One region of the Bradyrhizobium sp. WYCCWR 12699 genome, then DNA from elsewhere that is predicted to be linked to it. Evidence: riboswitches for the same ligand, from Rfam matches in the RefSeq annotation. Region 1 holds a riboswitch; each other region holds the start of a gene.
What was found. Region 1 has a riboswitch for cobalamin ahead of RPS27_RS33900 (DUF1636 domain-containing protein). Riboswitches for the same ligand answer to the same signal wherever they lie in the genome.
Positions count from the first base shown of each region.

Region 2: linked by a shared signal. The riboswitch ahead of RPS27_RS07955 (TonB-dependent receptor) and the one ahead of RPS27_RS33900 (DUF1636 domain-containing protein) in region 1 are both predicted to bind cobalamin.
Region 3: linked by a shared signal. The riboswitch ahead of RPS27_RS32570 (TonB-dependent receptor) and the one ahead of RPS27_RS33900 (DUF1636 domain-containing protein) in region 1 are both predicted to bind cobalamin.

Region 1 covers NZ_JAVTJN010000039.1:644,045-648,063, forward strand. The annotation lists gene cobN (cobaltochelatase subunit CobN) at 1-1,414, opposite strand, end outside; gene cobW (cobalamin biosynthesis protein CobW) at 1,414-2,463, opposite strand; gene RPS27_RS33900 (DUF1636 domain-containing protein) at 2,460-2,834, opposite strand; cobalamin riboswitch at 2,927-3,147, opposite strand; gene cobO (cob(I)yrinic acid a,c-diamide adenosyltransferase) at 3,188-3,823, shown strand; gene RPS27_RS33910 (cobyric acid synthase) at 3,829-4,019, shown strand, end outside.
Region 2 covers NZ_JAVTJN010000007.1:85,905-89,923, reverse strand. The annotation lists gene RPS27_RS07960 (hypothetical protein) at 1-344, opposite strand, end outside; gene RPS27_RS07955 (TonB-dependent receptor) at 418-2,655, opposite strand; cobalamin riboswitch at 2,769-2,983, opposite strand; gene RPS27_RS07950 (hypothetical protein) at 3,031-3,288, opposite strand; gene RPS27_RS07945 (fumarylacetoacetate hydrolase family protein) at 3,371-4,019, opposite strand, start outside.
Region 3 covers NZ_JAVTJN010000039.1:358,370-362,388, forward strand. The annotation lists gene RPS27_RS32570 (TonB-dependent receptor) at 1-1,342, opposite strand, end outside; cobalamin riboswitch at 1,773-1,967, opposite strand; gene RPS27_RS32575 (CoA-transferase) at 2,172-2,918, opposite strand; gene RPS27_RS32580 (CoA transferase subunit A) at 2,915-3,721, opposite strand; gene RPS27_RS32585 (peroxidase-related enzyme) at 3,828-4,019, opposite strand, start outside.

The DNA.
Region 1 (4,019 bases):
AGTGGAATGCGCCATTGCGACAACCTGGATCGTTCTCCGGCGCGCCCCAGGCCTGCGCGAGATCGTCCTGCAAGGATTGCGGCAGGCCCGAGAGCGCCGTGCGGTAGTCGGCAACGCTCCACGTCATAATTTGCGTCAACAGCGTCTCACCGAGAGCTTGAATCGGTGCAAAGTCGAAGCCAGCCTCGGCGAGATCGGACATCAGGGCTTCGACCGAAGCCAGCGCATCAAGTCCGACCGCGTGCGCGATCTGATGCGGCCGCCCCGGATAGTTCGAGAGCACGATTGCCAGCCGCTTCTCGGCGGTTGCCTTCTCCGCGAGGCGCCGCCACGCCGCAACGCGCGCGGCGACGGCCTTCACGCGCTCGTCATCGGGCCTGTGCGCCAGATGCGAGAACTGCAAATCCGGATCACGGTCGGCGACGGATTTGAAGCTCACCACGCCCGCGAACAGCCGGCCGTCGACCTCGGGCAGCACCACATGCATCGCGAGATCGCCGGGCGACAGGCCGCGCAACGAGGTCGCCCAGTCCTCGCGTCGCGCCGTGGACAGCGCGACCTGGAAAACGGGGCACGATGCGGCATCGAACGGCGTCGTGCCGTCGCCGCCGATCGCGGAGAACGCCGTTGCGTTGACGATCGCCGCCGGAGGATTCGTCGCAAGATACGCGCGCAGCCAGTCCGCGACACCCGGAGCCTTCAGCGAGGTGACGAACGCGCCGAACGCGTCAAAACCATTCTCGCGCAGCGCCGCGATCAGCGCGTCGACCGGGCCGGTGTCGGCGGCCGTGAGATAGGAGCGATAGAAGGTCACCAGCGCGAGGGGCTTCCCCTCGCCGCCCGCCGGCGCAGCAATGACACCGCGCGCGGGATCGTAGAATCCCATCTCGGGCACGGTCATGTCGCCCACAACAGGCCCGGCATAAAGTCCCGAGGCCAGTGCCAGCTGCGCAATCGCCGCTTGCGCCGCGACCGGGCCGCCGGTGTCGCAGAGCACCTTGAGGCGCCGCAGCGTCGAGACCGGCAACGTCGAATAGGCATCGAGCCTGACGTCGTCGCGGCCATCGGCCGGCAGCACGGCGAGCACGATGCCGCGATCCTTCGCCAGTTGCTGAAGCGCCGCGAGGCCGTATGGCCAATAGGATTCGCCGCCGATCAGCCGCACCAGAATGCCGCGCGCCTGCAACAAGGTGCGCTCGATATAGGTGTCGACCGACAGCGGATGACGCAACTCGGCGAGGTTGGCGAGCCGCAGCGACGGCAGGCTGCTCCGGCCACGGCGCCAGCCGGCTGCGAAGGCAGCAAGGTCCGAATCCGAATACGAGAGCACCACGAGATCGGCCGGGTCCTGGCCGATGTCTCTTGGCGTCGCGGTCTCCTCGAGACCGCGGCTCTCGCGGAAGACGACGTGCATCAGATGCCAAGCCTTGAAATACCAAGTCCTGCCTTGATGGCGGCCTCATCGATATCGCCGTGCTCGCCGATCACGACGAGCTTTGATTGCCGGAGACCTGCACCCCACGGCTTGTCGAACTGGTGGCGCACGCGCTCGCCCACGGCCTGCAGCAATAGGCGCATCGGCTTGCCGGCGACCGCGATATAGCCCTTGGCGCGCAGCACGTTCTGCTCGCGCGCCAGCTTCTGCACCGAGGCGACCAGCGCGTCGATGTCGGCGACCTCAGGGAGATCGATCACGACGGAGGCGAAATCGTCATGCTCGTGCTCCTCCTCGCCGTCGTGATGCGAGGGACGTGCGGCGAGATCGTTCTCGGCGGCAGCGCCGAGGCCGAGGATCACGCGCGCGTCGATCGCGCCGTCAGTGACGGGCAGCATCGGCACGCGGCGCGGCATCTCGGCGGTGATCACAGCCTTGGCTGCTTCGATCCCGGCGGCGCCCGCAAGGTCGGCCTTGGTCAGCAGCACGATGTCGGCGCAGGCGATCTGGTCCTCGAACACTTCCGACAGCGGCGTCTCGTGGTCGAGATTTTCGTCCGCCGCGCGCTGCGCTTCGACCGCATCAGGATCGGGCGCGAAGCGGCCGGCCGCGACGGCCTCGGCATCGGCCAGCGCGATCACGCCGTCGACCGTGATGCGCGAGCGGATCTCGGGCCAGTCGAACGCCTTCAAGAGTGGCTTCGGCAACGCCAGGCCCGAGGTCTCGATCAGGATGTGATCGGGCCGCACCGGGCGCGCCAAGAGCTGCTCCATGGTCGGAATGAAATCATCGGCGACGGTGCAGCAGATGCAGCCATTGGCGAGTTCGACGATGTTCTCTTCGGGGCAATTGGCGTCGGCGCAGGACTTCAGGATCTCGCCGTCGACGCCCTCGCTGCCGAATTCGTTGACGAGCACGGCGAGCTTCTTGCCATTGGGGTTTGCGAGCAGATGCTGGATCAGCGTCGTCTTGCCGGAGCCGAGGAAACCGGTGACCACCGTCACAGGGACTTTTGCGAGCGAGCTCATTCGGCGGCCTCCGGCACGACGGCAACAGGGGGAATGCGGGCAAGCGACTGCTTGCGGAAGATTTCGGGACGGCTGCGCCAGGGCACGAGGCCATCGGGCGCGGCCGCATAGGCCGCTGCGCCTGCGACCACGTCCTGCGCATTCGTCTCGGACAAGCGGCCATAGACATAGGACCAGCGGCCGGGCGCGCTGAGCGCGACCGAGCAGCCCTGGCTGCATGCAGAGAGGCATTCGACGGGAACCACATTGACGCCGTCGGGCACGCCGGCCTCGAGGATCGCACCATGCAGGCGCTTGCCGGGCGTCGTCTCGCCTTCGCCGAGCGTCTCGCCGGCACGGCAGGTGATGCAGACATGAAGTGTGACGGTCATCGCCTCTTCCAGATATCAGCGGGAGGCGATGAGGCACACGGACCATTCTTCAGAAGGCCCGTTTCCCCGTCGCGGAACACCCCGTCCGCCGGTCCAAAACTCGTCGCGCTGGCAGGTCTCCCGGCTTGCGGAGCAGGGTTTTGCCCTTCGATCCCCGCCTTCCCGATTCCCGTGGGAATCAGTGGCTTCGGGCATCTCTCCGGTCACGGTCGCGGGGGCGGCTGCATTTTGGACCCTAATCTTGCCGATTCGGACCCTATCGCATTCCCTCTTCGCCTGTCATAGGACAGGAACCAACGCCGGGCCACCATTTGCCGGTGGCCGCCTCTTGTCAAGCCGAAGGACCGGGACCCATGACGCCTGAACCGGATACCCAAACAACCGAGGATACCGACGTCAGGCACGCCCAGAAAATGGCGAAGAAGAAGGCCGCCCGCGACAAGATCATGGCGACCAAGAGCGGCGAAAAGGGCCTCATCATCGTCCACACCGGCGCCGGCAAGGGCAAGTCCTCCTCGGCTTTCGGCATGATCGTGCGCTGCGTCGCGCACGGCTTCCCCTGCGCCGTCGTGCAGTTCATCAAGGGCGCCTGGGACACCGGCGAGCGGCGCCTGCTCACCGGCCATTTCGGCGAGCTCTGCCAGTTCCACGCGATGGGCGAAGGCTTCACCTGGGAGACGCAGGACCGCGCCCGCGACATCGCCGCCGCGCGCGCCGGCTGGGAGAAGGCCAAGGAGCTGATCCTTGACGAGAGCCTGCGCATGATCGTGCTCGACGAGATCAACATCGCGCTGCGCTACGACTATCTCGACATCGCCGAGGTGGTGGAGTTCCTGACGACCTCGAAGCCGCCGATGACTCACGTCGTGCTCACCGGGCGCAACGCCAAGGACGAGCTGATCGAGATCGCCGATCTCGTCACCGAGATGACGCTGGTCAAGCACCCCTTCCGCTCCGGCATCAAGGCGCAGGCCGGCGTCGAGTTCTGAAGTCGATGGCACGGGCGCTGATGATTCAGGGGGCCGGCTCGGACGTGGGCAAGTCGCTCATCGTCGCCGGTCTCGCGCGCGCCTTCACGCGGCGGGGCTTGCGTGTGCTCCCCTTCAAGCCGCAGAACATGTCGAACAACGCGGCCGTCACCGTCGATGGCGGCGAGATCGGCCGCGCGCAGGCGCTGCAGGCGCT
Region 2 (4,019 bases), on a different contig from region 1:
AGGCCGAGCACCATCGACGAGGCCGCCGTCGCCAGCAGCGCAGCCGCGCCGATGACAAAGCCCCATACGATGGTGCCGGCGTCAACGGGATAGTGCAGCGCGCCGAAGCCGATGGTCTGGTTCACCAGCCAGGCGCCGGTGACGACGAGCAGCGCCTGGCGCAGCGGCAGCATCGCCGCCGCAACGACGGCGAAGGCCGCAAACGGCGTGACGCAGGCGAAAGCGAAGCTTGCGAGCGCGCATGATGCCGTCAGCAGCGCAAAGCAGAACATCGGCGCAAGGCGCGGCGCGACCGGGTGAAGGCGGAAGCCGTCGCCGTGAGACGGCAGGATGCTGAAGGCCATGGATGATCTCCTTGTTGAGGAATACCAGTTCATCTGAGGGTGAGCGACAGCCGTAGCGAGGTGTAAGCCTTGATCAGAACGTCGCGCCGGCCTTGAGCAGATAGGAGCGGCCGGGCAGCGGATAGGCGCTGAAGCGGCCGTCGGTGAAAGTGCTGGCGATGGCGTAGTCGTAGTAGAGCGCGTTCAGCACGTTGTTGACGCTGAGCGACCAAAAGTAGCGCTCAACCTGGCCGCTGAGCTTGAGATCGATCGTGCCGTTGGCCGGAATCGGCTTCTGCGTGCCCGCCTGGTCGTTGTCCATGCGCCGCTCGCTCCAGAACCGCGCGGTGGCATCGAGCACCAGATAGTTCTGCCAGATGTTCCAGGTGACGCCGGCGCTTGCCGTATAGCGCGACACCAGCGGCACGTCGTTGCCGGCCCAGACGCCTTCGCGGAAGACCGCGCGGGTATAGGCCATGCCGGAGCGCAGCAGCAGGGCGTCGTTGACGCGATAGGACAGGCTGGTCTCCGAGCCGTAGCGGCGGGTCGGATCGAGATTGGTGTTGTAGAACAGGACCGGGTTGAAATGGACCTCGTTGGTGAGGTCCATCAGATAGAGGCTGCTCTGCAGCTGAAGTCCGCCGCCCTTGATGCGCAGGCCGCCCTCGATGTCCTGCGAGGTCTGGGTCTTGAGCTGGAACGTTTGCGGGATGGCCACGAAGGTCAGGGGATCGAAGGACGGCCCCGAGGACAGCCGCTCGTCGACGTCAGGCGTGCGGAAGGCGCGCGCGGCGCGGCCGAACAGCGAGACCACGTCATTGAGGCGATGCTCGGCTCCCAGATGCAGCGCATATTGGGTCTCCTCGCTGGTCAGCGGCGACGCGCCGATGTCGGCGTTGAACGGCGCCGCCGCGTCGAAATTGTCGCGTGCCGCAAGCCTGACGTTCTGCACCCGCGCCCCGTAGGAGATGTCGGTCGTGGGCGCGACTCCCAATGTGTGCTGGAAATAACCGGCGACCGTCTGCTGCCTGAGGTCGTAATTGTGCCAGGCGGCGAGCCCCTGCCCGGCGCCGCGGTCCTGCCGGAAGCTCGCATCGTAGTAGTCGATGCCAGTCAGGAGCTGCGACGGCATGCCGAGCAGCAGGCTCTTCACGCTGAGCCGCGGCGTGATCGACCACGTCGTCAGGTTGGAATCGACATAAGTCGAGGTGAAGAAGGCAGGAACCGGCGCCGGGCTGGAGAAGAACGCGCTCTGCTGCTTCTTGTCGCGCACACCGCCGTCGACGATGAGATCGACGCCGTTGACCAGGGTCTTGGTGAAGCCGGCTGTCGCGCTAATGCCCTGCTGGTTGGCGTAGTTGAACGGCGTGCTGGTGCCTCGGCGGCTGGTCTTGAGCTCGTCGAGGCCGATGGAGGGATCGACGGTGCGGCCGCCCGGCAGGCGCAGCTCCTGATTGTCGCCGGTGACCGTGAGAAATGCCGTCAGGCCCGGCGTCGTGTAATTGAGATTGCCGACGCCATTCTGCTGGGAATAGCGATTGTTGTCGCGATAGCCGTCGGTGCTGACGGCATTGCCGTAGAACGAGGTCGACCACGGCCCGGAATTGAGCGAGGTCGAGACATTGCCGAGCCTGGTGTTGAACGAGCCGAAGCCGGCCTCGATGCGCGCGGTCACGGGCGGTCCGCCGCTTCCGGTCTTGGTGACGATGTTGATCACGCCGCCGACCGCGTTGTCGCCGTAGAGCACCGCGCCGGAGTTGCCGCGCGTGATCTCGATACGCTCGATGGAATTGAGCGGGATGGTGGAGAGGTCCACCTGCGCCATGTCGACATCATTGAGCCGCCGGCCGTTGACCAGCACCAGCGTGTTGGCGGTGGCAAAGGCGCCGAAGCCACGCAGGTCCACGCTGGTCTTGGCGCCGATCTGGCCGCCATAGAACGTCGTGATCTGGGCTCCCGGAGTCTGCGTGGCGATGATCTCGGCAAGCGTCTGCGACGGCGCATGCGCGATATCCGCGGCCGTGATGACGGTCGTGGCGGCTCCGACGATGCCGCCGTCACCCGCGACAGCCTCGGAGCCCGGGCCGGATGAGCCGGTGCCATTGCCTGCCGGCGCGACATTCGCGGCTCGCCGCGGCCTCGTCGTCTCGCCCTCACCGATCGCCCTGGCCCGCGTGCGGTTCTGATCGTCGGGCTTGCTCACCTCGACCGGCGGCAACTGCTCGGCGACAGCATGCTGGGCGAAGGCGGCGGAGAGACCGAGCGAATGGAGCGAGACGGATGCGAACAGGCCTACGCTGAGGCGCCGGGCAGCAGAAGCGAGACGGGACAATGTTGTAACCTCGGTATGACGTCGGTGGCACGTCACAGCGAACGAGGTTTCACGGCAGAGCGATGGGCTGCTCCGGTGAAGCCAATGTCTGTACTCCCCGACCGACATCCTCGCGTGTGACCACGGCTGACGGCAGGTCTCCTGGCTCGCGGGTCGTTACCTTGCGTCGCCTTCCCAGGACCGAGATTCCCAGTGGCACAGGACGAAAGATTCACCGCTTACAGTTGCGGGGGCAGCCGTGGCGTTGAGACAAATCCCGGCGTTGGGACGTCCCGCACCACATTCCCTTTTGATCTCCATGAGGAGAACCGTCACGATCATCTACGTGCCGTTCCGCCGGAGAGTCAATCGGCCAGTCGGTGTAGCAACTGCGGCTCAAGTCCGCCCTCGCAAACGCTGGGCCTGGGCCCAGGCGGCAGCGACATCGCGAGGCGGAACATCGACGCGCTTGATCGGGGTCAATTCGCCGGAGGCCGAGACGATCGCAGTCTCCTCGCGGCGGCAGCGCGTGCAGACAAAGCGAACCTCATGCGGCGACGCCGACCAGCTCGACCGCTTCACATTGGCCGCCATCGGCCAGGCGTCGCAATGCGAGCACGACACCAGAAATCGGCCGGGATCGAGCATACCCATTCCATCGGACTCCGCGTCCTGCCCTCGTCTTCAATGGCTAACCCATGTGAATCGTTCCGGTGCCCCAGCACCGTCGGTTCCGTCAGGCCTCGTCGGCGACGGCATTGCGCAGCAGGCCGACCTTGTCGATCTCGACCTCGACGACATCGCCCGCCTTCATCCAGAGCGGCGGGGTGCGCCGCGAGCCGACGCCGCCCGGCGTGCCGGTGGCGATGACGTCGCCGGGCTCGAGCCGGGTAAACTGCGAGCAATATTCGATCTGGCGCGGGATATCGAAGATCATCTGATCGATGGTGGTGTCCTGCACCACCTCGCCGTTGAGCCGGGTCTGCAGCCGCAGCGGCCCGACCTCTCCGACCTCGTCGGGCGTCACCAGGAACGGGCCGAAGGCGCCGGTGGCGGGAAAGTTCTTGCCCGGCGTGAACTGATGGGTATGGCGCTGGTAGTCGCGGACGCTGCCCTCGTTGTAGCAGGCATAGCCGGCCACATGGCCGAACGCCTCGGCGCGGGGGATGTAGCGGCCGGCCTTGCCGATCACGACGGCGAGCTCGCCCTCGAAGTCGAGCTGGGTCGAGACCTTCGGGCGGATGATGTCGGTGAGATGCCCGGTCTGGCTGTTGGCGAAGCGGCCGAACACGGTGGGATTGTCGACCTCGGTACGCCCGGTCTCCTTGCGGTGGTTCTCATAGTTGAGCCCGATGCAGAGGATCTTGTCGGGGTTCGGGATCACA
Region 3 (4,019 bases), 290 kb from region 1:
AATTCTTGTTGGCGGACGACAGCGAGATGATCCCCCCGACCGGATCGACCGCGGTGGAATATTGGCCATAGAAAGCGAGGTCCTTGACGGGCGTATAGACCGCGCCGGCGCGCCAGGTCGTCGAGGAGAACGACTTTTCGAAGCTGTTGGCGGGCGTGACATAGTCGGTGCGCGTGACCGTCGGCTCATCGTGGCGGATGCCGGCAATCAGGGACAATTGCTCGGTGACCGACAGCCGGTTCTCGGCGAACAGCGCGTATTGGTTGGTTACGCTGCCGAAACTGGGGACCGTGGCGTTCGGACTGTTGAACACGCCAGGAACGAAGCTGTACGGGTTGACGGACGACGAGCCGCCATAGGGCGAGTTGTTGGTATGGGTAAAGTTGATGCTGTTGACGTCAAAGCCTGCCAGGAACTCGTTGGCCATGCCGAAGACATGCCCACGAAACTTCGCATCCATGCGATTGCCGACCTGCTGCTGGTCGTGAAAAATCTCGATATAGCTGCTTCGATTGATCAGGCCGGTGCCGGGATTGTAAGCGTAGCTTTCGACGTCCTTCCAGTGCCTCTTGGAGTTCAGGTAGTAGAGCGTGTTCTGGATCGAGATGCCATCAGCGACCTGCCATTCCGTCTTCGCCTGGCTCCAGCTATCGTGGTATCGGATGTGGCTGTCGCTGACGTTGTAATTCTTGAACCGAAGAGATTCATTGAGCATGCCGTTGATCAGCGGCGTGCCGAAGTAGCGTGAGGGATTGCGGTCGCCATAGTCCGTGGACAGTGTCCAGGTGACGTCTTCGTTCTGCCTGATCTGGACCACGGCATGGAGCGCGACATTCGAAGTCCTGTCACGATCAACCCAGCCGTCCGACATGTTGCCGGTGGCGGTGATGCGATAGGCGACGTCCCTGCTTACTGGACCTCCGCTATCCACGGCAATTCGCCGCGTCATGTTGCTGTCCAGCGACATCTCGGCCTGGTTGCGAGGGACCCACGATGGCAGTTTCGAGACGACGTTGATGGCACCGCCGACCGCACCCGCGCCGTACATCACCGAAGCAGGGCCGCGCAGCACCTCGATGCGCTCGGTCGACCATGTGTCGAACGGAAAGGTCACGGTGCCGGCGCCGATATAAAGCTGGGTGCCATCATAGAGCGTCATGACAGACCCAAGGCCCGTGAAGCCGCGGGTGTTGAACGAGACGCCGCCGTTGCCTGGTGCCGGGCTTGCAGTGAAGCCGGTGGCGTTCTGCGTCACCGCGTCGAGGATGTTCTGCTGGCCGCGTTCAGAAATGGTCTCGGCCGAGATCACCTCCACGCTGGCCGGCGTCTGCAGTCGCGTCAAGCTTAGTCGGCTGCCGGCCGTGCTAGCGCCGGTGAGGTTGAGCGTCGGTGCGGCGAATACGGGACCCGCTGGGTTGGTCGTCGGAGCCCGCGTTTCGGCGGTAGCTGCGTTTCGCTGCTGGTGTGGGCGCGCGAGGCGCGTGGAATCGCTGCGTCGGGCGCTCCGGGCATTCGGTGGCTTCGCCGACGGCTCCACTACGACAGGATCGAGCGTCTGCGCTGGTCTTGCGGATTGTGCCCAGCCATTGCTCGACACCACGAGGCAGGAAAATGCAACTGAACGGAGCAACGCGCAGCGTGGCGCGAAGATCTTACGGGAGGTCATCAATAGTCTCGCGATAACGTGGCACGTCACCGCGAACGCAGCTTGGCCGCTGCCTCAAGAGGAAGGCAGCTCAACACTCATCAGGACACCCCGCCCAATGTGCTCGCGTGTGACCACGACTGACGGCAGGTCTCCTGGCTCGCGGGTCGTTGCCTGTCGCCGCCTTCCCAGGCCCGCAGGCCCAGTGGCTTTTGACGAAGGCTCGCCGCTTACAGTTGCGGGGGCAGCCACGGCGTTGGGGACACCCGCACCGTATTCCCTATTGATCTCCCGAAAGAGAACCGTCGCCGGCAACCTAGTTTTATTTGCAAAGGACTGTCAACTGGCCATCGGGCGAATTGGCAACCACCCGGGGGCGGCGTTTCCCTCTCGGTCCAAATCAGGTGTGGCCCTTCGCGACATCTGCCGCAATTGCATGAGGACGGCAGTATCGACGCGAGGCAGATATCGACGGATGTTCAAGAGTACGCGCCCTAACCCGACCGCAGAGTGCAGACGCGATCCCCTACCCCGGACCCGGCATGTTGCCCGCGAACTGCGGATAGCATTCGCGCAGCTCCTCGCGGATCCGTCCCCGGATCAAGGCCAGCGTCGCGTCGTCCGGCGACGGCGTCGTGACCTCGCATTGCTCGTTGTCGTAGGCAAAGCCCGTCGTGCCGCGAATGTCGCGCCAACCATAGCCGGGATGCGTGCTCTCGAGGCGAAAGCGCCCCGCCTCCCGGTCGAAGGAGAATAGCGCCGCGTTGGTCAGCAGCGCATGCGGGCCGCCGCGCCGATAGACCGTCTCGTCGGTGACCCCAGGCGCAGACACGAAGTCCACGCGCTCTACCAGGGACCGCAGGCTGTGCTCCTCGCGGAACAGGATGACCCGCGGAACGAGGAAGTACAGATAGGCGGAGCCGAACGAGCCGGGCCACCTAACCGGATTGTTCGGGTAGTCGCCGGTGCCGACGAGATTGACATTGCCCCGGCCGTCGATCTGGCCACCGCCGAGAAAGAAGGCATCCAGGCGCCCCTGCGCGGCGCAATCGAACAGCTCCTCGGCTCCTCCAGTGAAGGAATTGTGCTTGACCGATCCGAGGATCGAGACCTGCACGCGCTCCGCTCCGTCACGCTCGTTGAGCGCACGCAACAGCATCGCACCGGCCGCCGGCATCGGCGAGGATTGACCGACCGCAACATGCCGCACGCCATTCAGCAGCCGCGAGATCGTATAGATCATCAGCTCGCGGCTGGTGCACGCCTCGGTCATGCCGCGCTCCTCGAACCCCGGATATAGGCCTGGAAACCCTCCGGCGAGCGCGCCGCGCGCGCGTATTTCTCGACTTCCTGCCCATCCCTGGGATACTCGGCGTAAAGCCCCGTGGGCCACCCGCCGTTCTTCAACTGCGCGACCGCACTCACATAGATTGCAGGCAGGACGCCCGCGGCCATTTTCTCGTCCTCGAGCAGTGACGTCTCGGAGATCCGCTCGACGGTCACGAACGCGTTCTTCGAGGCGTGCGCCAGCAGCATGGTTTCGCGCCGGCGCCCCAGCCGAACGTTGCCGAACCGGTCCGCTTCGGGCGCATGAAACAAGGCGATGTCGGGCTGGATCGCCGAGACCACGACGATCTTCTCGCCGTCATCGAACGGATTCGACGTCACCTTCCAGTCGTCCCGCTTCTCCAGGACGTCACTGCCGATGATGCCGCGGATCGGCATGAACGGCACGCCCTTCTCGGCGGCCGTCAGCCCTGCGAACACCGCGGGACAGGTCGCATCGCGCAGGCGAATGGATCCGTCGCGGACGGCCCGGCTGAAACAGGGCGCGCCGCCGGCTTCGCCGAGACTGACGGCACTGGTCTCCAGCGTCGTCACGGCGCCGGCGCCGATCAGCATGTCGACCTGCATGCCGCCGATCGGCGCACACACCACATGCAGACCGCGAACGCCGCGATCGATCAGCAGCCGAATCATTCCGGGGGATGCAGCGTAATCGTCAGGCGCCAGACCGAGCTTGCACCCCGAGGGTATCATCTCCGCCATCTCTTGCGGCGTTACGAAGTCTGTCATCTCTTCACCTCTCCCAATCAAGACGCCGATCGAGCAAGATCAACTTCCGGATTCGTCGCAGCACCAAAGCCGCACGAGCCGCCCGATCGTGAATGAGCGAACTCCGTCAGCCGCGTCCCATGCTGTAGAACTCCGCGTTCGGACGCATGCTGGTGACGTTGGCAAGCCGGTTGGAGAGGCCGAAAAAGGCCGTGATCGCGGCAATGTCCCAGACGTCCTCCTCCGTGAAGCCGTGCGATTTCAGCGCGGCGAAATCGGACTCGGAAACCTCGTAGGCCTCGGTCGAGACGCGGACGGC